One region of the Hydrogenophaga sp. RWCD_12 genome, then DNA from elsewhere that is predicted to be linked to it. Evidence: predicted binding sites of a transcription regulator. Region 1 holds the regulator's gene; each other region holds the start of a gene.

Evidence for each region. Region 1 encodes sigma-54, which starts transcription at its own class of promoters, with help from an activator protein. Its sites were predicted from a motif close to TGGCANGNAANCTGCTTT; they were not measured.
Region 2: the regulator sigma-54 is predicted to act here: its motif matches at 3,027-3,044, upstream of ACLIJ1_RS01235 (CmpA/NrtA family ABC transporter substrate-binding protein).
Region 3: the regulator sigma-54 is predicted to act here: its motif matches at 3,552-3,569, upstream of ACLIJ1_RS02700 (DUF2126 domain-containing protein).
Region 4: the regulator sigma-54 is predicted to act here: its motif matches at 3,023-3,040, upstream of pedF (cytochrome c-550 PedF).

The regions. Positions count from the first base shown of each region.
Region 1 covers NZ_JBKIXC010000006.1:363,489-370,717, forward strand. The annotation lists gene argS (arginine--tRNA ligase) at 1-1,440, shown strand, start outside; gene ACLIJ1_RS22845 (SPOR domain-containing protein) at 1,454-2,152, shown strand; gene ACLIJ1_RS22850 (thiol:disulfide interchange protein DsbA/DsbL) at 2,228-2,866, shown strand; gene lptA (lipopolysaccharide transport periplasmic protein LptA) at 3,005-3,655, shown strand; gene lptB (LPS export ABC transporter ATP-binding protein) at 3,652-4,434, shown strand; gene rpoN (RNA polymerase factor sigma-54) at 4,447-6,078, shown strand; gene ACLIJ1_RS22870 (THUMP domain-containing class I SAM-dependent RNA methyltransferase) at 6,204-7,229, shown strand, end outside.
Region 2 covers NZ_JBKIXC010000001.1:248,741-255,969, reverse strand. The annotation lists gene ACLIJ1_RS01245 (hypothetical protein) at 1-1,422, opposite strand, end outside; gene ACLIJ1_RS01240 (nitrate- and nitrite sensing domain-containing protein) at 1,610-2,866, shown strand; gene ACLIJ1_RS01235 (CmpA/NrtA family ABC transporter substrate-binding protein) at 3,212-4,483, shown strand; gene ntrB (nitrate ABC transporter permease) at 4,505-5,431, shown strand; gene ACLIJ1_RS01225 (ABC transporter ATP-binding protein) at 5,428-6,228, shown strand; gene nirB (nitrite reductase large subunit NirB) at 6,239-7,229, shown strand, end outside.
Region 3 covers NZ_JBKIXC010000001.1:556,358-563,586, reverse strand. The annotation lists gene ACLIJ1_RS02710 (circularly permuted type 2 ATP-grasp protein) at 1-1,057, opposite strand, end outside; gene ACLIJ1_RS02705 (DNA internalization-related competence protein ComEC/Rec2) at 1,102-3,525, opposite strand; gene ACLIJ1_RS02700 (DUF2126 domain-containing protein) at 3,648-7,166, shown strand.
Region 4 covers NZ_JBKIXC010000005.1:128,189-135,417, forward strand. The annotation lists gene ACLIJ1_RS19175 (MBL fold metallo-hydrolase) at 1-623, shown strand, start outside; gene ACLIJ1_RS19180 (sigma-54-dependent Fis family transcriptional regulator) at 600-2,660, opposite strand; gene pedF (cytochrome c-550 PedF) at 3,083-3,580, shown strand; gene ACLIJ1_RS19190 (substrate-binding periplasmic protein) at 3,638-4,531, shown strand; gene ACLIJ1_RS19195 (helix-turn-helix domain-containing protein) at 4,642-5,727, opposite strand; gene ACLIJ1_RS19200 (XdhC family protein) at 5,895-6,968, opposite strand; gene ACLIJ1_RS19205 (CoxG family protein) at 7,004-7,229, opposite strand, start outside.

The DNA.
Region 1 (7,229 bases):
GACATCGAAATCGCTGGCCCTGGCTTCCTCAATCTGCGCCTCAAGCCAGCAGCCAAGCAGGCCATCGTGACCGAGGTGCTGCAGGCCGGTGACAGCTTCGGCGTGCAGCCATCCAACGGCCAGCGCCTCATGGTCGAGTTCGTGTCCGCCAACCCCACCGGTCCGCTGCACGTGGGTCACGGCCGCCAGGCCGCACTGGGCGACGCGATCTGCAGCCTCTACAGCACCCAGGGCTGGAACGTCCACCGCGAGTTCTATTACAACGACGCGGGCGTACAGATCGGGACATTGGCCACCAGCACGCAGCTGCGTGCCAAGGGCTTCAAGCCTGGCGACGCCGAGTGGCCCGAAGCCGCCTACAACGGCGACTACATCCAGGACATCGCCAACGACTTCCTGGCGAAGAAGACTGTGCACGCCGACGACCGCGAGTTCACCGCCAGCGGCGACGTGAACGACCTCGACAGCATCCGCCAGTTCGCCGTGGCCTACCTGCGCCACGAACAGGACCTGGACCTGCAGGCCTTCCAGGTGAAGTTTGACCACTATTACCTCGAATCCAGCCTCTACACCAGCGGCCGCGTAGAGGCCACGGTGAAGAAGCTGGTGGACGCCGGCAAGACCTACGAGCAGGACGGCGCGCTGTGGCTCAAGTCCACCGACTACGGCGACGACAAGGACCGCGTCATGCGCAAGGGCGACGGTTCGTACACCTACTTCGTGCCCGATGTGGCCTACCACATCAGCAAGTGGGAACGGGGCTTCACCAAGGTCATCAACATCCAGGGCACCGACCACCACGGAACGATTGCGCGCGTACGCGCCGGCCTGCAGGCCGCGGGCGTGGGCATTCCCCAGGGCTACCCCGACTACGTGCTGCACACCATGGTGCGTGTGGTGCGCGGTGGCGAGGAGGTGAAGATCAGCAAGCGCGCCGGCAGCTACGTGACCCTGCGCGACCTGATCGAGTGGACCAGCAAGGACGCGGTGCGCTTCTTCCTGCTCAGCCGCAAGCCCGACACCGAATACACCTTCGACGTCGACCTCGCGGTGCAGAAGAACAACGACAACCCGGTCTACTACGTGCAGTACGCCCACGCGCGCATCTGCTCGGTGCTGGCCGCCTGGGGCGGTGACGTGGCCTCGCTGGCCGGTGTCGACCTCTCCCCGCTGGACACGCCGGCTGCGCAGTCGCTGATGCTGCTGCTGGCCAGGTACCCGGCCATGCTGACCTCGGCGGCCAACGACTTCGCGCCGCACGACGTGACCTTCTACCTGCGCGAACTGGCCGCGGCTTACCACAGCTACTACGACGCCGAGCGCATCCTGGTGGACGACGAAAAGGTCAAGCTGGCGCGCCTGGCCCTTGTCCGGGCAACCGCGCAGGTGTTGCACAATGGCCTGGCTGTGCTGGGCGTGAGTGCCCCGCAGAAGATGTGAGAACCCTCGATCCATGAACACTCGTTTCCCGCAGGCCCACGGACAGCGTGGCGGAACCCTGGTCGGCTTCGTCGTCGGCCTGCTCATCGGTCTGGGGCTTGCCCTGTCGGTGGCGGTGTACGTGACCCGTGTGCCGGTGCCGTTCGTGGACCGGGGCGTGACGCGCAAGCCCGCCGAAGACGCGGCCGAGGCCGAGCGCAACAAAGGCTGGAACCCGAACGCCGGGCTGGTCAACAAGGCGCCGCCGCTGCCCACGCCGCCAGCCCCCGAGGTACCGGTTGGAACCGACGCGGCTTCCACCAAGGACGCCAAGGACAACAAGGACAACAAGGACAACAAGGACGCCGCTGCCAAACCCGACGCCAAGCCGGCCGACACCGCGGCCGCGAAGCCAGGCGCCGACCCGCTGGGCGATCTGGTGAAGGCCAAGACCGGTGCGGCGGGAGCCGATCCGGCGCCGGCGGCTGGCGCCGATCCGTTCAGCTATTTCGTGCAGGCTGGTGCGTTCAAGTCGGCCGAAGAGGCACAGGCGCAGAAAGCGCGCCTGGCGATGCTGGGCATGGAAGCGTCGATCACCGAGCGCGAACAGTCTGGCCGCCAGGTGTTCCGGGTGCGCATGGGACCTTTCAACCAGAAGGGCATGGCCGATGCAACGCGCGAGCAGCTCGAAACCAACGGTGTCGAAGCCGCACTGGTGCGGGTGCAGCGCTGAACCCCGCGCCAGCCCCGGGGGAACTTTTCCCGGTCCGGCGAGCCTGAACCGGGTCATTTCAAGGAGTTTGAATCCATGCAACGTCGAGATTTTTCCCGTGGCCTGATGGTTGCCGGTGCCGCAGCGGCCACAGGGCTGGCCCTGTCGCCCGCCATGGCACAGCGGGTCGCCTTCAAGGAAGGCACGGACTACACCAGGCTGGCCAAGCCGGCCCCCACCGACAGCCCGGCAGGCCAGGTCGAGGTGGTCGAGTTTTTTGCCTACAGCTGCATCCACTGCTTCAATTTCGAGCCGGTGTTCAGCGATTGGATCAAGAAGCAGCCGGCGAATGTGACCGTGCGCCGCGTGCCGGTGGCCTTCAACCAGAACTTCGTGCCGATGCAGCGCCTTTACTTCACGCTCGAAGCCATGGGCCTGCTGGAGCAACTGCATGGCAAGGTATTCAAGGCATACCACGAAGAGCGCCTACCGCTGACCACGCCGCCGGCCATCCTGGCCTGGGTGGAAAAGCAGGGCGTCAACCGCGAAAAGTTCAGCGCCATTTACGACGGTGCGGCGGTCAAGTCGGCGCAGAAGGCCGTGGGCCTGCAGGACGCCTATCAGGTCGAGGGCACGCCCGCCCTGGGCATCGCCGGGCGTTTCTACATCCCGGGTCAGGGTCCCAAGACCCTCCTGGTGGCCGATTCGCTGATCGCTGAGGCCCGCAAGGGCTGACCGATCGGCCCGTTCGCATCGCACAAGGCCCGCTCCGAGCGGGCCTTGCCGTTTCCAGGCAGGAATCATCTCTTGTCAAGGGCACGAATTGCACTTGGCACCGCTACAATGAATGCAAGATCTGTGCCCCCAAAAGCCATGCACCAACACGTCAAACCCTCCCGCCCGATCGCCTGGTTGTTTGTTGCGGCCGTCGGCCTGCTGTCGCCCTGGGTGGCGCAGGCGGAAAAAGCCGACAAGGACAAGCCCATGAACGTGGAGGCCGATGCCCTGCGTTACGAAGAGAACCGCCAGACCAGCGTGTTCAACGGCAACGTGGTGCTGACCAAGGGCACGATCGTCATGCGCGGCTCCAAGCTGGACGTGCGCCAGGATGCCCAGGGCAACCAGCTCGGTCTGCTGGTGGGTACGCCCGCCACCCCCGGCTTCTTCCGCCAGAAGCGCGAAGGCCTGGACGAGTGGATCGAGGGCGAAGGCGACCGCATCGAATACGACAGCAAGGCCCAGACCGTGCTGTTCACTGGCCGCGCCGTGCTGCGCCGCTACCGCGGTACGCAGCTCAACGACCAGAGCGTGGGCAGCGAGATTCTCTACAACAGCCAGACCGAAGTGTTCACCGTCAAGGGCGGGGTTGACAGCAAGACAGCAGCCAACCCCTCCGGTCGCGTGCGCGCCATGCTGACGCCGATTCCCGAAGAGGAAAAGGCCGGCAAGACACCGCCTCCCCAGCAGCCGGCCGAGCCGGCCACGCTACGTCCAAGCGTCAAGATCACCGAGCCCAAGAAGTGACCGCAATTGCCGCCAGCCCACAGGGCGCTGTGGCGGGACAGAGCCGCCTGGAGGTCCATGGTCTGAAGAAGGCCTATGGCAGCCGCAAGGTGGTCAAGAACGTCTCGCTGTCCGTCGACAAGGGTGAGGTGGTCGGTCTGCTCGGCCCCAACGGCGCTGGCAAGACGACCTCTTTCTACATGATCGTCGGGTTGCTGCGTGCCGACGGCGGCCAGATCCTGCTCGACGGTGAGCGTATCGAATCCCTGCCGATTCACCGCCGCGCCCGTCTGGGTCTGGGTTATCTGCCGCAGGAAGCATCGATCTTCCGCAAGCTCACGGTCGAGCAAAACGTGCGCGCCGTCCTGGAACTGCAGCACAACGAGCAGGGCGAGCGGCTGTCGGAAGACGAAATCCGCAGCCGGCTCGACGAGCTGCTCAAGGACCTGCGGGTGGACCATCTGCGCCTTTCACCGGCGCCCGCGCTGTCTGGCGGTGAGCGCCGCCGGGTCGAGATCGCCCGTGCGCTGGCGACGCGTCCCCGTTTCATCCTGCTGGACGAGCCTTTTGCCGGCATCGACCCGATTGCGGTGCTGGAAATCCAGCACATCATCAGCTTCCTCAAGTCGCGCGGCATCGGTGTGCTGATCACCGACCACAACGTGCGCGAGACCCTGGGCATCTGCGACCACGCCTACATCATCAGCGATGGTCAGGTGCTGGCCAGCGGCACGTCCGCCGAGATCGTGGAGAACGCCGAAGTGCGCCGCGTCTATCTCGGCGAAAACTTCCGCATGTGATGCACTGAGCGGATGAAGCAAGGTCTCTCGCTGCGGGTTTCGCAGCATCTCGCCCTCACTCCCCAGCTGCAGCAATCGATCCGGCTGTTGCAGCTGTCCACGCTTGAAATGGCGCAGGAAGTCGAGCAGATGCTCGACGAGAACCCGTTCCTGGACCGCGGCGAAGAAACGGCCGAGCGCGAGGAATTTGGTGTCGACACGGTCGACGCGCCAGTAGTAGCGGCTGACCAACTGGCGGAGGCTGCGCAGCCTGCGCCGGAACCGCGCCTGCCGGAGGCCGACACCCGGACATCGACGACCGAATCGTCCGAGAGTGGCGCCGCTGACGAGGTCGAGAGCCGCCTCGACGGGGCCTCGCCCGTGGAAGAGAGCTGGGAAGGCGATGGCACGGTCGAGATGGCGCCCGACGACAGCGAGTGGGGCGGTGACGCGCCCGCGCGCAACAACAATGCCTCCGGCGGCGACGATGAAACCGCGACCGCGGCCGAACTGGCCCGCGAGCCGGTCAGCCTGCAGGACCATCTGCACGAGCAGGCGCGCTGCCTGCGGCTGTCCGACGAAGACGCCGCCGCCCTGTATTTCCTGATCGAGTCGCTCAACGACGACGGTTACCTCGAAGAAAGCCTGCACGACCTGGCGCGCGCCTGCTGGCGCCTGACGGCCTCGGCGCAGGTCCCGGCCGACACCGAGCCGCCGTTCGAAGAAGTTGAAGCCATCGAGCAGCGGCTGGGCACGGCGATGCAGTGGCTGCAGCAGATGGAACCCTCCGGCGTCGGTGCCCGCGATCTGGGCGAGTGCCTGCGGCTGCAGATCCTGGAATTGCGCAACACGCCCGCGGCCCGCGCGGCCCTGGCGATCTGCGAGCAGCCGCTGGAGCTGATCGCCAAACGCGACATCAAGCGCCTGTGCGCGACCACCGGCCAGGACGACGAGGCTGTGCGCTCCGGCCTGGCGCTGATTGCGCGGCTGGAACCCAAGCCAGGCCGGCGCTTTGTCGATGTCGAGCGCAACGTCGTGGTGCCCGACGTGATCGTCACGCGCGCCGGCCGCGGCTTCAAGGTCACGCTCAACGCCGAGGTCATGCCGCGCCTGCGGGTGCACGATGTGTACGCCAACGCCATGCGTGGCCGCGGTCGCGATGGCGGCGGCGAAGCGGGCCACGCGGCCATGCAGCAGCGCCTGCAGGAAGCGCGCTGGTTCATCAAGAACATCCAGCAGCGCTTCGACACCATCCTGCGCGTCTCCAGCGCCATCGTCGAACGCCAGCGCAACTTCTTCATGCACGGCGAACTCGCCATGCGACCGCTGGTGCTGCGCGAGATCGCCGACGAGCTGGGACTGCACGAATCGACCATCAGCCGTGTGACCACCGCCAAGTACATGGCCACGCCGTTCGGCACCTACGAGCTCAAGTATTTCTTCGGCTCGTCGCTTGGCACCGAGACCGGCGGCAACGCGTCGAGCACGGCCGTGCGCGCCCTGCTCAAGCAGTTCATCGCGTCCGAAGAGCCTTCCAAGCCTCTGTCGGACAACCAGCTCTCGGACTTGCTCAAGGAGCAGGGCATCGAGTGCGCGCGCCGCACGGTCGCGAAATACCGCGAGGCACTGCGCATCGCGCCCGCGAACCTTCGGAAAGCTTTGTAACCCCCTGCGCCGCTTCGCGTCACCCCCCAGGGGGCTGCACCAACGGCCCGGCAAAGCCGGTTCCGTGGTGCACGCTGGAAGGGGCTGTGCCAAACGTGCGGTGTTTGTTCGTTAGGTTTCCATTCATGAACCAGCTTCAACTCTTCCTCCCCTGCGCCGCTGGCGTGGAGGACTACCTGGCCGCCGAGGTCACGCGCATCACCGGCGCGACCGAGGTGCAGAAGTGGCGCGCGGGCGTGGCATTGGAGGCTTCGTGGCGCGATGCGCTCAAGCTCAACCTGCATTGCCGCCTGGCGCAGCGGGTGCTGGTGCAGCTCTGGCACGGCGGCTACCGCAGCGAGAACGACCTGTATGCCGCGGCCAGCGAGGTCGCCTGGGAAATCTGGTTCACGCCGCAGCAGACCATCAAGGTCGAGGTCACGGCCCAGCACAGTCCGCTCAAGAGCCTGAACTTCGCGGCACTGAAGATCAAGGACGCGGTCTGCGACCGATTCCGCGACCGGCGCGGCGAGCGGCCCAGCGTCAACACCACCTGGCCCGACGTGCGCCTCTATGCCCACCTGACCACCGACACGGTCAGCCTGTACATCGACACCTCGGGTGAGCCTCTGTTCAAGCGGGGATGGCGCGAGGACAAGGGCGACGCCCCGCTGAAGGAAACGCTGGCGGCGGCCATGATCGCGGCCACGGGCTGGAACGGCGCCGAGGCGGCCACCCTGGACGACATCGTGCCGCTGTACGACCCCTGCTGCGGCAGCGGCACGGTGGCGATCGAAGCGGCGCAGATCGCGTTGCACGTGGCGCCAGGCCTGCAGCGCCGCTTTGCCTTCGAGAAGCTGTTGCCGTTCCAGCCGCACGTCTGGCATGCACTGAAAGATGAGGCGGCAAAACAGCGCCGCGACTGGCCGGCCGGCCGCAAGCCCATCGTGTTTGGCAGCGATGTGGCGTTCCGCATGGTCGACTTTGCGCAGCGCAACGCCGAACGCGCGGGCGTGGCGTTTGCGATGGAGCTGCGCGGTGGCGACGCGTTGCAGCGCATGCCGCCGACGGACCAGCCCGGCGTGATGCTGCTGAATCCGCCGTACGGCGAGCGCATCGCGGCGGCCGGCGTGGCCGGTCAGAACGCGCAGGTGCGGGCGGCCGAACGCGGT
Region 2 (7,229 bases), on a different contig from region 1:
CTGCTTGATGGCCCAGTAGGCCAGACCCATCGCCGTGTCGGCCGCGGCGCTGCCCACCGATTCGGGAACCTTGGGGTACCGGCCGCCGTAGTTGACGATCACGACCACGTCGTCGGACCGCCACAGGCCCTCGGCCGCGATCGCGTTGTAGGTTTCCTGGAACGCGGTGAGCCAGCCCGAGGACATGCTGGTGTTGCTGGTGAACCAGATGAACGGCCGGCCGCGCACATGCGTCTCGCGGATCGCGCGGCGGAACATGTCACCGAACGGTCCGCTGGCGCACAGGTTCACCGGGCATTCGACAAAGGTGCCTTCGCTGCTGCGGAAGGCCAGGATCGCGGCCGGGTTGGCGTACAGGTACAAGCTGCTGCCCGCGTCGAAGTTCTGCGGCTGCCAGCCGGTGTAGACGTCGTGGTAGCGCTGGGTGGCCGGCGCCGAGGAGTCGGTGTAGATCGCTTCCGCCTGCGCGATGGTGCGGCCGTTCCACTGGCTGGGCTGGTTGGTGTAGAACGCGATCGCCTCGGGGTTGAGCAGGATGTCGGGGTACAGGCGCTGGATGTTGGTGAACGCCTCCAGGGGCAGCCACGCACTGCCTGGCGACGGCACCGGGTATTCGGTGATCAGCTTGCGGGTGTTCAGCTTGCGAATCAGGCTGGCGCTCTCGGGATCGGTGATGCCTGCGTTGTTGCCCCAGATGCCATGCGCGTTCTGGCGCACATAGCTCCACTGCGCATCAAATGCCGCGTTGGTGGCCAGGTCGTTGTTTCCGGTCAGCGGAATAAACACGCGAGGGCGGTTCGGACCGACCACACCGCAGGGCGGCGAGCCGCAGGCGGCGGTCATCACGTAGTAGCCGATGCCTTCGTACTGGTGGGTCGCACCCAGATTGGCTTGCACCGACTGGCTCTCTTCGGCGCTCGCCGTGTAGAAGTGCACACCCTTGCCCTTCAGGTAGAAGCGGTACAGCGGGGTGAAGCCGGCAGCCGGTGTCAGGCTGGCGTAGTAGGCGATGCCCTCGTAGCGGTACTGGGGCAGGCTGGCCTGCACCGTGTTCTTTTCTTCTTCGCTGATGGTGTAGAAGTGGACGCCGGTCTGGGAATTGAAGAAGCGGTACACCGGGCTCACGCCGGCCGAGGGCACGCTGGCGGCAAAAAACGCTTCGCCTTCCGGCTCCATGTAGGTCGCGGTGCGGTAGACCTGCTCGCGCTCGTCCACGCTGGAGGTGTAGAAGTGCACGCCGGCGCCGGTGTTGTAAAACCGGAAAACCGCCACGCGTTCGGCGTCGGCCACCTTGGGTGTCACCGCCACGGTCTGCAGCGACTTGGTCTGTGCGTCGGTGGTCTGCGCGCCACCACCACATCCGGCCAGCCAGACCGCCGAAACCACCGCTACCCAGGCACAACGCCGTGACATCCAACCCATGTTCAATCCCCCGGACACCATGTCCAAATCGTGTGCAAAGAGTGGATTGGACCCGATGCGGCGGGGGTGGTGAGCCGCAAGAGCCTTTGAGGCTGACAGGCGGCGTGCTGCGCCCGACCGGCCGCACGGTTCGTGCACGATGGCACGCTTATTGCCAAGTGTTTTTCATGCCATTCCCGACACACCGATGAAATCGGCCTTCAGCTTCCTCATCGCCGCCAAGCGCGGAGAAATCGCCGGGCTGGAACAGCTCGCGCTGACCAGTGCCCTGGTCAACGCCACCGGTCGCCTGATTCACGCGCTGCAGCGCGAGCGTGGACTGTCCAACCTCTATCTGGCCTCGCAGGGCCAGCGCTGGGCCGATGAACGCCTGGCACAGACTACGCATTGCGACGCGCTGCAGGCCGAGGTGCGGGCCGCCTTCGACTCGCTGGACACAGACTCTGCCCGCGCCGGCCACGGCACGCGCCTGTTCGGCCGCATTGCCTATGTGTTGCAGGGCCTGGACGCACTGCCGGTGCTGCGCCAGCGGGTGCAGACCCGCCAGTGGAACGCCGCGCGGGCCACCGACGGCTACATCCGCCTGATCCAGGGCCTGCTGGCGGTGGTGTTCGAGGCGGCCGACAGCGCCTCCGACCCCGGCATCTCGCGCCGCCTGGTCGCCCTCTTCAACTTCATGCAGGGCAAGGAGTTCGCCGGCCAGGAGCGCGCCACCGGCTCCGCGCTGTTCGCCTCCGGCACGGCGGGGCCAGACGGGCAACAGCGGCTGCTGCACCTGATCGATTCGCAGGAACGCTGCCTGCAAGTGTTCGCCGATTTCGCCAGCGAGCCGCTGCGCGAGGCCTGGAAGGCGGTGCAGCGCCATGACACCCTGGCTTCGCTGGAGCGGCTGCGCCGCATCCTCGCGACCTCCCTGCCGGGCGGCCCGCTGGACACCGCCCTGAGCCAGGTCTGGTTCGACGCCTGCACCGCGCACATGGACGCCATGAAGACGGTCGAAGACGCGCTGGCCGCCGAGCTGGAGGCCCTTTGCCGCGATCGCCTGCAAGCAGCGCAGCACGAACTGGAGAGCCTGCGTCAATGGGAAGAAGCCGGCCCGGCGCTGCCAGGCAGCAGCGACTTCTTCGGCGACAGCCAGGCGGCGCCGACACCCCCGGTGCAGGGCTATGGGCCGCAGGTCGACCGCTCGATCCTGGAACTCGTGCACGAACAGGGCCAGCGGCTGCAGCAGATGGGCGACGAGCTGGACACGGTGCGCGCGAGTCTGAACGAGCGCAAGCTGGTCGAACGCGCCAAGGGACTGCTGATGGCACACCGCCAGTTCAGCGAACACGAAGCGCATGCCGCCCTGCGCCAGATGGCGATGAACCAGAACCGGCGCCTGGTGGACGTGGCGCAGGCCGTGCTGGCCATGGCCGAGATCCTGCCGTCCGGCAAGCGCTGACAGCTCTGGGGCGGTGCACAAATAGCGTGCCCCGCCCGGTCTGCGCACCAGATTGATGCTCTGCCACCGGAGCGATCGCCGCCCGGGCCGGCAAGGCCATCTCTTTCAAATCAAGCACTTACGCGTGCACTGCCGCCAGTATGGGTACAAACCCTCGGCCTGGCACGGTCCCTGCATCAGGTGACGCAACGGGACGTGCCAACGGCGGCACACCATCCCGACCGTCTTTCAAGACACACAGGACAACGGCGTCCATTTCTCGACCCCCGCAACGGGGTCCCGAAATGGACGCCGTTTTTGTTTTCCGGATTTGCTTTTTCAGTTTTTTCTTCTAAGGAGTTGAGCATGACCGACCACCGCGCCACGACATCCGAGACCGCCGCCCCCGCCGCTGACAGCTCGCGCCGCGACTTCATCAAGAAGGGCGCGGCCGCTGCGACCTTCTTCTCGACCCTGGGCCACAGCGGCGTCTGGGCGGCCGGCTCCGACGCCCCCGAAAAGGCCGAGGTCAAGATCGGCTTCATCCCGCTGACGGATTGCGCCAGCGTGGTGATGGCGGCCGAACTGGGCATCGACAAGAAGTACGGCGTGAAGATCGTGCCCAGCAAGGAAGCGAGCTGGCCCGGCGTGCGCGACAAACTGGTCAACGGCGAACTGGACTTCGCCCATGTGCTGTACGGCCTGATCTACGGCGTGCAGATGGGCATCGGCGGCCCCAAGAAAGACATGGCCGTGCTGATGAACCTCAACCGCAACGGCCAGGCCATCACGCTCTCGAAGAAGCTGGCCGACAAGGGCGCGGTGGACGGCGCCAGCCTGGCCAAGCTGATGGCCGCCGAGAAGCGCGAATACACCTTCGCCCAGACTTTCCCCACCGGCACGCACGCCATGTGGCTCTACTACTGGATGGCGGCCAACGGCATCAACCCGATGCAGGACGCCAAGGTCATCACCGTGCCGCCACCGCAGATGGTGGCCAACATGCGCGTGGGCAACATGGACGGCTACTGCGTCGGCGAACCCTGGAACCACCGCGCCATCCTCGACGGCATCGGCATCACCGCCACCACCACGCAGGACATCTGGAAAGACCACCCCGAGAAGGTGCTGGGCACCACGGCCGAGTTCTGCCAGAAGTACCCCAACACGGCGCGCGCCGTGACGGCAGCCATCCTGGAAGCCGGCAAGTGGATCGACAGCGGGCTGTCCAACAAGAACAAGATGGCCGAGACGATTGCCTCGCGGTCGTACGTCAACACCGGCGTCGACGCGATCAACCAGCGCATCCTGGGCCGCTACCAGAACGGCCTGGGCAAGACCTGGGACGACCCGAACTTCATGAAGTTCTTCGACGGCGGCGCGGTGAACTTCCCCTACCTGTCGGACGGCATGTGGTTCCTCACGCAGCACAAGCGCTGGGGCCTGCTCAAGGACCACCCGGACTACCTCGCCGTGGCCAAGGCGGTCAACCGCATCGACATCTACAAGCAGGCCGCCACCGCCTCGGGCACGCCGCTGCCGCCGTCCGAAATGCGCAGCAGCAAGCTGATGGACGGTGTGGTCTGGGACGGCAAGGACCCGAAGAAGTACGCCGACTCGTTCAAGGTCAAGGCCTGATTCCCGCCAAGGAGAACCACCATGGTTGCCGCTGTTTTTCACTCACCGCTGGAGGCGTCCACCGTGCCGACCGCCAGCGCCGCACCGACCTCACCCGCCAAGCCCATGACCCAGCCCGTCACCGCTGCCGAGACGGCCGCTCCAGCACCGAAGAAACCGGCGCGCGACTGGCGCGGCTTCTGGATGGCGGTGCTGCCGCCCATCCTCGGTCTGGCGCTGCTGGTGCTGGTCTGGCAGGGCATCGCGTCGACCTCCAACAGCGGCATTCCCAAGCCGGCCGAAACCTGGGCGCAAGCGGTCAAGGTGTTCTCCGACCCGTTCTACAGCAACGGCCCGAACGACCAGGGCATCGGCTGGAACATCCTGTCCTCGCTCAAGCGGGTGGCGGTCGGCTTCGGCCTGGCTGCGCTGGTCGGCATTCCGGCGGGCTTTGCGATTGGCCGCTCGGTGTTCCTCTCGCGCATGTTCAACCCGCTGATCAGCCTGCTGCGCCCGGTGTCGCCGCTGGCCTGGCTGCCGATCGGCCTGCTGGTGTTCAAGGGCGCCAACCCGGCCGCCATCTGGACCATCTTCATCTGCTCGATCTGGCCCATGGTCATCAACACCGCGGTGGGCGTGCAGCGCGTGCCGCAGGACTACATGAACGTGGCCCGCGTGCTCAACCTCAGCGAATGGAAGATCTTCACCAAGATCCTGTTCCCCGCCGTGCTGCCCTACCTGCTGACCGGCGTGCGACTGGCCGTCGGCACCGCCTGGCTGGTGATCGTGGCGGCCGAAATGCTGACGGGCGGCGTGGGCATCGGCTTCTGGGTCTGGGACGAGTGGAACAACCTCAACGTCTCGTCGATCATCATCGCCATCTTCGTGATCGGCATCGTCGGCCTGCTGCTGGAGTTCGCGCTCATCAAGCTGGCGTCCCTGTTTACCTATGAAGAGGTGAAGGCATGAACACGAAGTACATCGACATCCAGAACGTCGACCAGACCTTCAAGACCAAGAAGGGCCTCTTCCCGGCGCTCAGGGACATCCACCTCAGCGTCGCCAAGGGCGAGTTCGTCGCCCTCATCGGCCACTCGGGCTGCGGCAAGTCCACGCTGCTGAACCTGATCGCCGGCCTGACCACGCCCACCAGCGGCGTGCTGCTGTGCGCCGACAAGGAAATCGCCGGCCCCGGCCCCGAGCGCGGCGTGGTGTTCCAGAACCATTCTCTGCTGCCCTGGCTGACCTGCTTCGAGAACATCTACCTCGCCGTCGAACGGGTGTTTGGCGCCACAGAAAACAAGGCGCAACTGAAAGCACGCACCGAGGCCGCGCTGGCCCTGGTGGGCCTGAGCGCCGCCGCGCAGAAGCGCCCCGGCGAAATCTCTGGCGGCATGAAGCAGCGCGTGGGCATCGCCCGGGCCCTGTCGATGGAACCCAAGGTGCTGCTGATGGACGAACCCTTCGGCGCACTCGACGCCCTGACCCGCGCCAAGCTGCAGGACGAGCTGCTGGAGATCGTCGCCAAGACCCACGCCACCGTGGTCATGGTCACGCACGACGTGGACGAGGCCGTGCTGCTGTCCGACAAGATCGTGATGATGACCAACGGCCCGGCCGCCACCATCGGTGAAGTGCTGAGCGTCGAGCTGCCGCGCCCGCGCAACCGCGTGGCCCTGGCCGACGACCCGCAGTACCAGCAGTACCGCAAGGCCGTGATCGATTTCCTCTACACGCGCCAGTCGCATGTGGAAAAAGTCGCCTGAGGAGGCTGCCATGGACATGCGCGCGAACCCCAAGGCAAAGATGAAGCTGGTGATGGTCGGCAACGGCATGGCCGGTGTGCGCACGCTCGAAGAGCTGCTCAAGATCGCTCCGGACCTTTACGAAGTCACCGTGTTCGGCGCCGAGCCGTACCCGAACTACAACCGCATCCTGCTGTCGCCGGTGCTCGCGGGTGAGCAGACGCTAGACGAGATCGTGCTCAACGACTGGTCCTGGTACACCGACCACTGCATCACTCTGCACGCCGGTCACAAGGTGACCGAGGTGGACCGCGTCAAACGCATCGTGCATTCGGTCGGTCCGAATGGCGAGCAGATCTCGGCCGGGTACGACCGCCTGATCATGGCCACCGGCTCCAACCCCTTCATCCTGCCGATCCCCGGCAAGGACCTGCAGGGCGTGCTGGCCTACCGCGACATCGCAGACACCCAGGCCATGATCGACGCGGCCACCCAGTACAAGCATGCCGTTGTCATCGGCGGCGGCCTGCTCGGCCTGGAAGCGGCCAACGGCCTGATGAAGCGCGGCATGACCGTCAGCGTGGTGCACGTCGCGCCCTGGCTGATGGAACGCCAGCTCGACGACGTGGCGGGCAAGCTGCTGCAGAAGTCGCTGGAAGAGCGCGGCATGCAGTTCCTGATCGGCGCGCAGACGCAGGAGCTGGTGGGCGACGAGGATGGAAGGGTCAAGGCGATCCGCTTCAAGGACGGCAACGAGGTACCGGCCGATCTGGTGGTGATGGCCGTGGGCATCCGGCCCAACACCGCGCTGGCCGAGAGCATGCGTCTGCATGTGAACAAGGGCATCGTGGTCAGCGACACGCTGCAGACGGTGACCGATGCGCGCATTTACGCGGTGGGCGAATGCGCGGCGCACCGCGGCATTGCGTATGGCCTGGTGGCGCCGCTGTTCGAGCAGGGCAAGGTACTCGCGACGCACCTGGCCGAGTTCGGCATCGGCCGCTACACCGGATCGCTCACCT
Region 3 (7,229 bases), on a different contig from region 1:
TGAAGGTCGGCACGTTGTTGAGGATCGGCTTCTCACCCAGGTAGAACTCGATCATCTTGGGCACGTAGGGGTAGATTGACTTGTCGTCGGCCACACCCGTTCCGACCGCATTGCAGATCGTCACGTTGCCACTGCGGTACACGCCCAGCAGGCCGGCGCAGCCCAGCGTCGAGGTCGGGCGGAACACCAGCGGATCGAGGAAGTCGTCGTCGACGCGGCGGTAGATCACGTCCACCCGGCGCGGCCCCTTGGTGGTGCGCATGTAGACGAAGTTGTCCTTGACGAAGAGATCCTGGCCTTCGACCAGCTCGACGCCCATCTGCTGCGCCAGGAAGGCGTGCTCGAAATAGGCGCTGTTGTACATGCCGGGCGTGAGGACCACCACCGTGGGCTCGGCCGTGGTCGCGGGGCTGACGGCACGCAGAGTTTCGAGCAGCAGGTCGGGATAGTGCGCGACCGGCGCGACCCGGTTCTGGGTGAACAGGTCGGGGAACTGACGCATCATCATCTTGCGGTCTTCGAGCATGTAGCTCACGCCGCTGGGCACGCGAAGGTTGTCTTCGAGCACGTAGTACTCGCCCACGCCCTGTGCATTGGGAGCGCGCACGATGTCGATGCCGGAGATGTGCGAATACACGCCACCGGGCACGTCCACGCCCATCATCTCGGGCCGGAACTGCGCGTTCTGGAAGATCTGGTCGGCGGGGATGATGCCGGCCTTGACGATCTCCTGCTCGTGGTAGACGTCGTGCACGAAGCGGTTGAGCGCTGTCACGCGCTGCACCAGCCCGGCCTGCATGCTCTTCCACTCGTGCGCCGGGATGATGCGCGGGATCAGGTCGAACGGAATCAGGCGCTCGGTGCCCGCACCGTCTTCGTCCTTGGCGCCATACACCGCGAAGGTGATGCCCACGCGGCGAAAGATCATTTCCGCCTCTTCGCGGCGGGATGCCATGACCTCTTCGGGTTGCTGTGCCAGCCACCGAGCGTAGTTCTGGTAGTGGGCCCGTACCTCGCTGGGCGAGGCGTTCATTTCGTCAAACATCGGTCGGCTCATGGGCTTTTCTCCTGCTCTCAGCATAGCAAGGAGTGGGCCAGTGGTCAGAAACCGGGTTCTCCATCGTCTGTCACCACCAAGGTCTCTGCACCCGGATGGTGCCAGTAGCGGCGGGCCATTTCGCGGTGGCAAAACACCTGATCCGGGGCATCGCTGCGCCACGTTGCCGCACCACATTGGGGCGAATCTTCCCAGTGGATGCCACGTGCCCGATAACGGTCGGTCACCAGCGGGGCCGGGTGCCCGAAGCGGTTCCGGTAGCCCGATTGCACCAAAGCGACCGTCGGTTGAAGGGTGTTGAGGAGCACCGGGCTGCTCGACGATGCACTGCCGTGGTGCGGCGCGATCAACAGATCGGCCCTGAGCTCGGGTCGGGCCACTGCCAGCCGTGTTTCGCGCTCAGCGTCCAGGTCGCCGCTGAGCCAGGCCGAGCGCCGCCCGTTGTCGATGCGCAGAACACAGGACATGGCATTGGTCGACAGCCGGCCTTCGCCGTCCGGACCGTAAAGCTCCAGCGCCGGGTGCAGCACCTCGAACGACACGCCGTCCCAGGTCCAGCGCTGTCCAGCCAGACAGCGCTCACCCTCACCGAACGAGGCCAGCCAGCGTGCCGACGGCCAGGCCGCGCGGACCGCAGCAGAACCGCCCGAGTGATCACTGTCGCGGTGACTCACGACCACGGTGTCCGGCGCCTCGCCCAGCGCACGCAGCAACGGCACCACGACCCGGTCACCTGCGTCGCTGCCAGTGCCAAAGCGCGGCCCGGTGTCGTAGAGCAGGCTGTGAGCGGCGGTGCGCACCAGCAGAGCGCTGCCCTGCCCCACGTCCACCGCCATCACCTCGAACTCTCCGCTGGCCGGTCTGCCGGGTGTCCAGAGCAGCATGGGCGCCACCATCAGCAGACCCGCCGAGCGCAACACCAGCGGCAGGCGCAGCACCAGCAGCGAGCCTCCCAGCACGCCGAACACGGCCAGCGGCCAGGGAGGAATGGGCCGGAAGACCGCCGCCCAGGCCCATTGGTTCAGCCAATCCAGCAGCGCCGCCAGCCCCTGCACCGCAAGGGCCGCCAGATCCCACAGCGCAGGAACCACCACGCCCAGCATCGCCATCGGCGTCACGAGAAACGTCACCCAGGGAATGGCAAACAGGTTGGCCACCAGTCCCACCAGCGACACCTGACCGAACAGCAGCAGCCCCAGCGGCGCCAGCGCCACCGTGACCAGGCCCTGCTCACGCAGCAGGGCCACCACCGGCCGCACGACACGGCGCCAGCGCGGCAAGCCATCGGAGACTTCGGTCAGGCGGCGCCCGGGGTCGTCGGCCGCAAACAGGATGCCGACGGCCACAAAACTCAGCCAGAAGCCCGGCTGCAGCAAGGCCCAGGGATCGAGCAGCAACACCGCCACCATCGCCAGCAGCCAGACCATGGGCCACGGCCAGCGCCGGGCAGACAGCTTGAGGCCCACCACCAAGGCCAGCATGAGCACCGTGCGCTGCGCTGGCACGCCCCAGTCGGCGAACAGCGCGTAGGCCGCGGCCGCGACCACCCCGCCCCAGCCCGCAGCAACCGGCGCCGGCAGCGCCATCAGTGCCCCGGGCCAGACAAACGCCAGCCGCCGCCAGCCCGCACCGATACACAAGGTCGCGAGCCAGGCAAAGGCCGTGACGTGCAGGCCGGAAATGCTCATCAGGTGGGCCACGCCCGTCTGCCGGAACAGCGCCCAGTCCTGATGATCGATGTCACTCTGGTCCCCCACCACCAGCGCCGCCAGCACACCGGCGCTGCGTGGGTCCGTCACCCGGGCAGCAATGCGCTCTCCGACCCACTGGCGTGCGGCCTCGACCGGGTGCAGCCCCGGGCGGCCCAGCCACACCGGCGGCACGTCGTGTGGGCCGTCGCGCAGGCTGCCGGTCGCGCCGATGCCTTGCTCCCATAGCCAGCGCTCGCGGTCAAATCCGTGCGGGTTCGACAGGCCGTGCGGCCGGCGCAGCCGCACCACCAGGCGCCACGCGTCGCCGGCCCGCCAGGCCCGCCCCGCGGCCGTTCCGTGGAAATCACTGATCAGCAGCCGGGGCGGCACGCGGACCGTCTGCCCGTCCCGCTCCGCGCTGTCGACGCTGAACTCGAACCGGTCGCTGTCCGCACCACGCTGCGGCATCGACGCAATCTGGCCAGTGAGGGTGATGTCCACGCCTTCGAGCACGGGCGCCAGTGCCTGTCCGGCGAAGTGCACCGCGCGCAGGCCGGTCAGTCCACCGGCCGACAGCACTCCGGCGAGCAGCCCGGCGCCCAGCACAAACCGGGCTTGCCAGCGCCGCCGGTGGGCCCAACCCGCGATCAACGCCAGCAAAGCGGCGGCAAGGAGCAAGATGGCGTGGGTCGCCCCGCTCCACAGCCGCGCCTGCTGCAGTTGCAGCGCCACGCCCAGCACCACGCCGGGCAGCACTGCCCACACTGGGTGCATCATGCTCAATCGATCTGGCTGCTGCCCCGTGGCGCGGGACTTGCTAGTTCGGATCGGACGCGTGCGGCTAGCCGCACTGGTTGCCTGTTCATTGTTTGTGCCTCCCTGTTGAAAGTGATCCCAGCATGGCCATCCATGTCGCTCTGAGCCACATCACCCATTATCGATACGACCGGCTGGTCAAGCTGGGCCCGCAGGTGGTCCGCCTGCGGCCGGCCCCGCACAGCCGCACCAAGGTCCTCTCCTACTCGCAGAAGGTCGAACCAGCCGGCCATTTCATCAACTGGCAGCAGGACCCATTTGCCAACTACCAGGCCCGCCTGGTGTTCCCCGAGCCGACGACCGAGTTCAAGGTCACCATCGACCTGGTGGTCGAGATGGCGGTGCACAACCCCTTCGACTTCTTCCTGGAGCCGCGCGCCGAGAAGTTCCCCTTCACCTATGAAGAAGGGCAGAAGCAGGAGCTGGCGCCCTACCTGGCCGCCGCGCCGCTGACGCCGCTGCTCAAGCACTACCTGACGACGGTCGACCGCAGCGAGCAGCGCACCATCGATTTCCTGGTCGGCATCAACCAGAAGCTCTGGAAAGACATCGGCTACACCATCCGCATGGAGCCGGGCGTGCAGACGCCCGAAGAAACACTCAAGCTCAAGAGCGGTTCCTGCCGCGACTCGGGCTGGCTGCTGGTGCAGCTGCTGCGCCACCTGGGTCTGGCCGCGCGCTTCGTTTCGGGCTACCTGATCCAGCTCACCCCCGACGTCAAGGCGATCGACGGCCCCAGCGGCCCGGAGAAGGACTTCACCGACCTGCACGCCTGGTGCGAGGTGTTCCTGCCGGGTGCTGGCTGGATCGGGCTGGACCCGACCTCGGGCCTGCTCGCGGGCGAAGGCCATGTGCCCCTGGCCTGCACGCCGCAGCCGTCCAGCGCCGCGCCGGTCGAAGGCGTGATGGACAAGTGCGAAGTCACCTTCAGCCACGAAATGAAGGTCACGCGCGTCTACGAATCGCCGCGCGTCACCAAGCCCTACACCGAAGACCAGTGGGCCGAAGTGCTCAAGCTCGGCGAAACGGTCGACGCCGATCTGGTCAAGCACGACGTGCGGCTGACGCAGGGCGGCGAACCGACCTATGTCGCCACCGCCGACCGCGACGCGGCCGAATGGAACACCGACGCCCTGGGCCCGACCAAGCGCGGCTACGCCACCGAACTGCTGGGCCGGCTGCGCGAACAGTACGGCCACGGCGGCTTCGTGCACATGGGCCAGGGCAAGTGGTACCCGGGCGAGCAGTTGCCGCGCTGGGCGCTGTCGATCTTCTGGCGCGCCGATGGCGAGCCCTGCTGGACCAACCCGGCCCTGCTGGCCGACGAGCGCGACGAGGCCCACTACACCGCCGACGACGCACAGCGCTTCACGCAAGCCCTGGCACGCAAGCTCGGCCTGTCGACCCAGTACATCACGCCCGGCTATGAAGACACGTGGTACTTCCTGTGGCGCGAGCGCCGCCTGCCAGTCAACGTCGACCCGCTGGACAGCAAGCTCGACGATGAACAGGAGCGCTCACGGCTGAGGCGCGTGTTCGGCCAAGGGCTGGAGAGCGTGATCGGCTACGTGCTGCCGCTGCAGGCCTCGGGCCAGGGGCCGCTTTCCAACAACGGCAAGAGCGCCTACCACCGCGTCTCGGGGGCAATGTGGTCCACCGGCCCGTGGTTCTTCCGCGAAGAGCGCATGTACCTGATCCCGGGCGACTCACCCATGGGTTACCGACTGCCGCTGGACTCGCTGCCGTGGGTGTCGATGGGCGACTACCCGTACCACATCGAGCAGGATCCGCATTCCGCCCGTGACCCGCTGCCCACCGGCACGGCGCTGCGCCACCAGGTCCACCCGCACGCTGTGGGTGGCGGATTTGCCGAAGGCGGCACGGTCTCGCTGCAAAGCACCGACTGGTTCGAAGAGGCCGACCACCGTGGCGAATCCGAAGCCCTGGGCCTGCGCCGCGGCCAGCCCCACCCGGGCGCCGCGCCCGCACAGGCGCTGTCGGCGCGCTTCCCGCAGCGTGGTGAGTCGGCCGCCTGGCTGACCCGCACCGCGCTGTGCGTCGAGGCCCGCGACCCGCAACGCGCCAACGGCCCCAAGGCCGAGAAGGACAGCGGCGGCAAGAGCCAGCACCTGTACGTGTTCATGCCGCCGATGCAGCGGCTGGAAGACTATCTGGACCTGCTCTCCGCGGTCGAGGCCACGGCCGACAAGCTGGGCGTGACGGTGGTGCTCGAAGGCTATCCGCCGCCGCGCGACCCGCGCCTGAAGATGCTGCAGGTCACACCCGACCCTGGAGTGATCGAGGTCAACATCCACCCCAGCAGCAGCTTCGCCGAACTGGTCGAGCGCACCGAATTCCTCTACGAAGCTGCGCACCAGACACGCCTGTGCGCCGAGAAGTTCATGACCGACGGCCGCCACACCGGCACCGGCGGCGGCAACCACTTCGTGCTCGGTGGCGCGACGCCCGCCGACTCGCCCTTCCTGCGCCGGCCCGAGCTGCTGGGCAGCCTGGTCGCCTACTGGCACAACCACCCCTCGCTGTCCTATCTGTTCAGCGGCCTGTTCATCGGCCCGACCAGCCAGGCGCCGCGGGTGGACGAAGCGCGCAACGACCAGCTCTACGAACTGGAAATCGCGCTGGCGCAGATCGAGAAGAACCGCGCGACCCACGGCGAAGACATGCCGCCGTGGATGGTCGACCGCACGCTGCGCAACATCCTGATCGACGTCACCGGCAACACCCACCGCAGCGAGTTCTGCATCGACAAGCTCTACTCGCCCGACTCGTCCACCGGACGCCTGGGCCTGCTGGAGCTGCGCGCCTTCGAGATGCCGCCGCACGCCCGCATGAGCATCGCGCAGCAGCTGCTGCTGCGCGCCATGATCGCGCGCTTCTGGCAGAAGCCCTGGATCGGCAAGCTCACCCGCTGGGGCACCGAGCTGCACGACCGCATGCTGTTGCCGACCTTCCTGCGCATGGACTTCGAAGACGTGCTGGCGGATCTCAAGCAAGCCGGCTACCCGTTCGACATGGCCTGGTTCGAGCCGCACTTCGAATTCCGCTTCCCGCTGATCGGCCAGGTCACCGCACGCGGCATCGAGCTGACGCTGCGCAACGCGCTGGAACCCTGGCACGTGATGGGCGAAGAAGGCGCCGCGGGCGGCACGGTACGTTATGTGGACTCGTCGCTCGAACGCGTCGAACTGCGCGTCTCGGGCTACAACGACAGCCGATACGTCATCACCTGCAACGGCCGCACCGTGCCGCTGCAGCCCACCGGCTCGGCCGGCGAGTACGTGGCTGGCGTGCGCTACAAGGCCTGGAACCCGCCCTCGGCCCTGCACCCGAGCATCGGCGTGCATGCGCCGCTGACCTTCGACATCGTCGACACCTGGATGGACCGTTCGCTCGGTGGCTGCCAGTACCACGTCGCCCACCCGGGCGGCCGCAACTACGACAGCTTCCCGATCAACGCCTACGAAGCCGAGAGCCGCCGTCTCTCGCGCTTCTTCCAGATGGGACATACCTCGGGCAAGCTGGTGCCAGGACCGGCCACGTCAAGCCGGGAATTCCCCTTCACCCTGGACCTGCGTTCCTGACGGGGGAGCCGGGCATACTCGGACACCGTGAGCCACGATAACCCCGAGTCCCTCTTTGACGAC
Region 4 (7,229 bases), on a different contig from region 1:
TGCTGGCCAGCGGGCCGACGCGCGAAGGCATGTCGCTGCGTTGCCCGGACTGTCTCGCCAGTCTGGTTCACCGTGCCGGCGAGCGGGCCATGGCCGGGACACGGATCGCGCTGCCAACGCGCACGCTGTCTGAGGGCGAGGAGCTGCGGGTGGGCCGTCTGCAGCTGCAGGTGATGCGGGTGGAACACGGGCACACCGAAGGCGATCTGGTGTTGTGGAACGCGCGCAGCAAGCTGTTGTGGGCAGGTGGACTGGTGTACCAGGACCGCGTGCCCGAGCTGGCGCAGGGACAGTTGCGCGGCTGGCTGTCCGCGCTGGATCGGTTGCAGGCCCTGGCGCCGCGCCACCTGATTTCGACCGTGTGGTCCATTTCGCCCGCAGAAGGCGAGCCTCCGCCGGCCTTGCCCGAGACACGCGCCTACCTGCAGGCGCTGCGCGAGGCCACGCTGCAGGCGATGGACGAAGGGGTGCAGCCGCAGGAGACCGGGCGGGTGGCCTTGCCAGCCTTCAGCGGCTGGGCAGGCTACGAGGCGCGGCACGGCTTCAATGTGCTGCGCGCCTGGCGCGAGCTGGAACCCGAGTGGATGGACCGGCTGCCGTCAGCCCAGGACGTCCGGCGGTAGCAGATTCTTCTTGCGGTAGATCGTGTTGCGCGAGACGCCCAGAGCCTTGGCCGCCGCCGACACGTTGCCCTTGTGCTGCCGCAGCATCTGCGCCATCGCGCTGAGCGCCACGTCCTGCAGCTTCTGACCGTCCACCGCCGGTTCGGGCATCGGCGGCGTGCTGGGAAACTCGGGCAACGCAGCGACGTCGGTGGGGACGATCGGCGTGCTCAGCCGCTGGGCGATCGGGTGCGGCAGGCCATGCTCCAGCTCTTCGAGGAAGTCGTCGGGCAGATGGACCATGTCGATCAGGCCGTCGTTGCCGACCATGACCACCGCCGTGCGCAGCAGGTTGTGCAGCTGCCGGAAGTTGCCGGGCCAGTGGTAGCGCTTGAAGATGTCCATCACCCGCGGCGCAATGCCGATGTGCTGGCCGCTCTCGGCCAGCGCCTTGACGATTTTCTGCACCACCAGGTCGAAGTCGGTCCGTTCGCGCAGCGCCGGCAGGCGCACCACCAGGCCGTTGAGCCGGTAGTAGAGGTCTTCACGGAAGTCGCCGCGCGCGATCATGTCCTTGAGGTTCTTGTGGGTCGCACTGACGATGGCGACATCGACATCGACCTCCTTGCCGGCGCCCAGCGGACTGACCTTGCGCTCCTGCAGCACACGCAGCAACCGGGCCTGCAGGTGCTTGGGCATGTCGCCGATCTCGTCGAGGAACAGCGTGCCGCCGTTGGCCTGCAGGATCTTGCCGATCGAGCCCTTCTTGCGGGCGCCGGTGAAGGCGCCTTCTTCGTAGCCGAACAGTTCGGACTCGATCAGGTTGTCGGGAATCGAGGCGCAGTTGACCGAGACGAAAGGCTGGCCCGAGCGGTTGGAATCGCCGTGGATGGCCTGGGCCAGCAGATCCTTGCCGGTACCGGTCTCGCCCAGGATCATCACCGGGATGTCCTTGCCCGAGACCATGCGCAGCTTGTGGATCACGGCCGACACCTGCGGATCCCCGGTGTCCAGGTACTGCAGGGTCGACAGGTGCGACTTGCGCGGCACAGGCCGGACAGGCGAGGACGTTGCTGGTGCGACGGAGGCCTGTTCTTCGGCCTGCTGCGGCGTGATCGGCGCGGTGCGCTCGGCCGACCAGGGGCTGGCCGCCTTGACCTTGACCCGGCACCACACCGCTACCCCGTTGTGCAGCACCAGTTGCTTGGGGGTGGGCAGCGACCCGCTGAACAGGTCGATCAGCGACGAGATCGGGATACCGAACAACGAGGAGAAGGTGTGCGCCTTGAGCGCGGAAAAGGGCAGGCCGATCTGGAACTGCGCGCTGCGGTTGGCAGAAATGAAGCGGCCCTCGGGCGAAAACACCGCGATGCCTTCGACCAGGGTGCCGAGGAACTCGGAGCGGGTGTGGAAGTGCACCCGGATCGCCTTCGGGAAGATGTCGGCGAACATGTGGTTCTCGATCATCTGTGCCGACATGCGCACCAGGGCGAGGGTGTGCTGGTGGAAGCTGCGCTGGTCGCCGGTCACGTCCAGCGCGCCGATCACCTGGCCGTAGGGGTCGAAGATCGGCGAGCAGGAGCAGGTGAGGAACTTGTTGGCGTTGAGGTAATGCTGGTTGCCGTGGACCGTCAGCGCTTCCTCTTCGGTCAGTGCGGTACCGATGGCGTTGGTGCCCTTGGTGCTTTCGGACCAGTCCATGCCGGGCATCAGGGCCACGCGCGAGGCCTTTTCCAGGAAGTCCGAGTCGCCCAGCGAATGCAGCACCATGCCTTTGGACGAGGTCAGCAACACCATGCTGTGGGTGTTGGCGATCTGGTCGTACAGCGTCTCCATGACCGGAGCTGCGTGCTGGAACAGGAAGCGGTTCTCGTCCAGCGCGCTGGTCAGGTCACCGCGCAGCGGGCTGGAGAAATCCGGCTCGGCCTGTTCGGTGATGCCAAAGGCACGCGACCGCTGGTGCGATTGACCAATGGGGTCGCGACCGACCGGGCTACCGACCGAAGGGGGCATGTCGACACGCTCCCCGCCGGAGGGCGTGTACGTGGCGGCACTCATGTTGTCTCCTGAGTCCGGAGGGAAACCCCCCCAGTAGTCCATCGTCCATATCGGCTCTTGCGAGCCGGACTGAAAGTGCTGATTGTCGTCGTGGTCTTGAGTCATGCGATTTTCTTCATATCTGTGCCACGAATCAACAGCGGGAATCCCCGAATGAAACAAGCTCGCAGCAAATGCCTCCTTCCGGTACAAAGCAATTCCCCGGCCAAGACTGGCAGGCCCCAGAGGGCAGTTCATGGCGGCTCTGGTGTCCCGGTGTGTGCCCTGTGTGACAGCGGGCTGATTCAATTTGGAACACTTGTGCCGTGTCACGCCGACGGTGTCTACCGGCTGGGGGTGGGCAGATCGCGATGGGGCGTCGGTGGCCTGCTTATTGCTTTTCAGGCCGCCAGTGCCCTTTTCCTGAATCCGGAGACAACCCCATGAAATCCATCTTTTCGTCCCATTTCCAGCGTCGCGCCGCCCAGGCCCTGGTGCTGTCTGTCGCCGCACTGGGCGCTGCCGCTGTCCTGGCCCACGGTGACGTGGTTCCCCAGGCAGTCGATACCCACACCCTGCCGCAGCTGGGTGCCAAGTGGCTGGAAGCCAACCCCTACAACGAACAGAGCCCGGCGCGCGCCGAAGCGCTGCGCATCGGCACGTCGGCCTACAACCAGAACTGCGCCCGCTGCCACGGCCTGGAAGCCATCTCCGGCGGCATCGCGCCCGACCTGCGCAAGATCGACAGCGAATGCCTTGGCCTGTCCGATGCGGGCAAGAAGGCCGCCTGCTTCAAGGAAATGGACGACTACTTCCTGTCCACCGTGCGCCGCGGCCGCACGCGCGATGGCCGCGTCTACATGCCTCCGTTCGAAGCCACGCTCTCGCAGGAAGCGATCTGGACGGTCCGCACCTACCTCGAGACCCGCCGCGTGCCCTGAGCCGGCTGATTCGGCGGGGCCGCAGCAACAGAACACCAACAGACAGAGACAAGACCCATGACCGATACCTCGAAGATGTCACGCAGCCAAGGCATGCGTCGCCGTGACGCGCTGGCCCTGCTGCCGCTGGCGCTGGCCACACCCTGGACGGCGATGGCACAGACCGATCTGACCGATCTGGAGCGTGTCCGCGCCACCGGCACACTCAAGGTCGCCGTGTACAAGGACAACGCGCCGTTCTCCAGCGGTCCGGTGGCCGACATGAAGGGTCTGGATGTTTCGCTCGCCGAGGCGCTGGCCCGTCAGATGAACCTCAAGCTCTCGCTGCTGCCCTTCGATGCGGGCGAGAACATGAACGACGACCTGCGCAACATGGTCTGGCGCGGCCACTACCTGGGCTACGGCCCGGCGGACGTGATGCTGCAGGTGCCGGCCGACCGCTACCTGGCCAATGCGAATCCGCAGGTCGCGATCATCTCGCCCTACATGCGCCAGTCCAATGTGCTGCTGCACGACACGCGGCGTCTGGCCGACCCGGCATCGCCCGAGGACCTCAAGGGCCTGGCGCTGGCGGGCGAGAAAGGCTCTGGCGCCGCCAGCGTGCTGATGGGCTATGGCGGCGGGCTGTTGCGCAACCAGGTGGTGATCTACAACTCCGGTGTCGAGGCGGCGCAGGCGGTGCTCGATGGCAAGGCCGTGGGGGCATTCGTCTCGCGTGCCCAGGCGGAGTCGGCGCTGTCGCGCCAGCCTGCAACCGCAGCCCAGTTCCGCATCAGCAAGCTCACCTTCAACAACGGCGTCGTCGACAACGGCTGGCCGGTGGCGCTGGCGATCAAGGCGTCCAACAAGAACCTGGGCAATGCGCTGGAGGCTGCGATGAAGGCCATCCGCGAAAGCGGGGAGATGCTGGCGATCTTCAAGCAGCACGGCTTGACGCTGACGGCGCCGTAACTGGGTCCCCCCCGCGCCTCGCTGCGCGCGGCACCCCCCAAGGGGCGATGCCTGTGGCCCGGCTGAGCCGGTTCCACGGCATCCTGGAGTGGAGACAACCTCCGCTCCGATTACGCCTTCTTCCTTGTCAGCTTGCGGTAGACGGTGGCGCGGCTGATGCCCAGGGCGCGGGCGGCTTCCATGACGTTGCCGCGGGCGTCTTCGACGGCGCGGCGGATCAGGGCGGCTTCGACGTCTTTGAGCGGCATGCTGTGGCTGGCTGGCCGTGCAGCGCCCGAGATCCGCCCCGGGCCCTGTGCCAGCAGCTGCAGGCGCAGTCCGGACCAGAGTGGGACTTCAAACGCCTGGCGCTGCGAACGCGCCGCGTCGAACAGGCTGTCGGTGGGCACGGCGAACACTTCACTGCAATGCATGGCGCCGTGCTGAGGTACCAGGCCCAGCATGTCGGTGGCGGCGCGGTTGGCGCCGGTGATCCGGCCCTCTTCGTCGACACAGACCAGCCCGTCGTTGTCGTCGCCCAGTACGCGGCCCGGCCAGTTCAGGCGCAGCAGCAGGCGGTGCGGTCGCGAGGTAGTGAGCGCGTTTTCGATGCTGCGGGCGGACTGCGTCACCAGGTGCTTGAGTGCCGGTTGCTCGGTCACGTCGATGCCGGTCAGGTCGAGCATGCCGACACAGTGGCCGTCCGGCCCCCAGATCGGTGCGCCAGCGCAGCTGAACACGCCGGTGTCGTTGAAGAAGTGTTCGCCCCGGTGGAGCCAGACCGGTTCATGCTCGGTCAGCGTGGTGCCGATGGCGGTGGTGCCGACAGCGGACTCCGACAGGTCGACACCGACCCGGGCAATGGCCGCCGCCCGCGGGTTGTTGCGGTCCACCGGACCGTCGACATCGATCACCGTGCCGCTGGCATCGGTCAGGATGGCGAAGTAGCGCGTGTGCACCATGGCCCGCGACAGCGAGCGGATCACCGGGGTGGCGGCCTGCACCAGAGGCTTGCTGGCCTCCAGCGCCAGCCGCACATCGCCCGCGGTCACCGGTTCGAAGGCCACCCGCTGCTGCGGCTGGTGCCCCATGGCCAGACAGCGCCGCCAGGAACGTTCGATCGAAGGGGCCAGCCACGGCGTTGGACCGTTCTCGCGGGCATCCAGTACCGCATGACGGGCGCGCTCGATGAGGGCCAGTCGCTGGTCGGGGGGCATGGGAGTCTGTGCGTTAGGGATCACGTCGGCCTCTGCGATCGGGGACAGTAGTGTTGCAGATTGCGACACGGATGAACAACTTGTTGATCCATGCGCCGCTGCAACACCCTTTCCGCAAATCACGTGCCACGCCGGCCACGTGACACGCCGTGACACCGGGTTGCCACTCAGGCGGTGCGCGACCCGCTGAAGCACACGGGGGCATCGGCTTCCCGGGGCTGGATGCGGTCTTTGGCCGGCCCGACCTGCGTGTCGCGGGGCAGGGCCACGCCGTTCTTCACCGCCAGAAGTTCGGCCATGATGCTGACCGCGATCTCCGAGGGCATCTTGCTGCCGATGTAGATGCCGATCGGCCCGCGCATCATGGCCAGGCTTTCTTCGGTCTGTTCGAAGTGTTCGATCATGCGGGCGCGCCGTGCCTCGTTGTTGCGCCGCGAACCGATGGCACCGACATAGAAGGCCTCGGTGCCCAGGGCTTCCAGCAAGGCCAGGTCGTCGAGCTTGGGGTCGTGGGTGAGGGCGATCACGCAGGTGCGCCGGTCGACATTGAATTCGCGCACCACGTCGTCGGGCATGCCAGTGACCAGCTGCGCGGCCGGCACGTTCCAGCTGCCGCGGTATTCCTCGCGCGGGTCGCAGACCGTGACCGAGAAGCCGCAGAAGATCGCCATGGTCGACAGGTACTCGGCCAGCTGGCCGGCACCGATCAGCAGCATGCGGTATTCGGGGCCGAAGGTGTTGCGCAGCACCTTGCCGTCGTCGCTGAGGCCCTCGGGCCGCTCGCAGGGCGCGATCGTCACCTCGCCGGTCGAGAGGTTGGTGCAGCGCAACATCAGGCGCCCTGCGCCCAGCGACTGCACCAGCGCGGCCAGCACCGCCGCATCGGGGTTGAATTCGAGCATCAGCTCCAGCGTGCCCCCACAGGGCAGGCCGAAGCGGTGGGCCTCGTCGGCGCTGACGCCGTACTTCACACGCTCAGGCGGACCATCGGGAATGTCGTGCGTCGGGCCGGTGGTGTCAGCGGCATCGGCGGGCCGGCGGTAGCGGTAGATGAGGTCGTCCTCGATGCAGCCTCCCGACACCGAACCGACGACCGAACCGGTTTCGCACAGGGCCATGATCGATCCCACCGGGCGTGGCGATGAGCCCCAGGTGCGGATCACCGTCGCCAGCAGCGCGCGGCGCCCTTGCTGACGCCACTGCAGCAGCTGTCGCAGGACGGTGATGTCGAGGTTTTCCATGAAAGGTCTCCGGGGCGGGATGCGGTCGGGCTGATTCAGCGATTGAACCACCAGAGTGCCAGCAGCACAGCCGCGCCCGCGACCCAGACCCAGGTGGGGATGCCCCCGCCCTGGGCTGGAGCGCCGGTCACCGCCGGTGTTCCGCCGGAACCGGCGGCGGGTGCTACGGCCGCCGCCTGTGCTGCGTCACGCGCGGCGTAGGCTTCAGGGTGGGCCTTCTGCATCGCCTCGTCGAAGCGCTTGAAGAAGTCTTCGGCCATC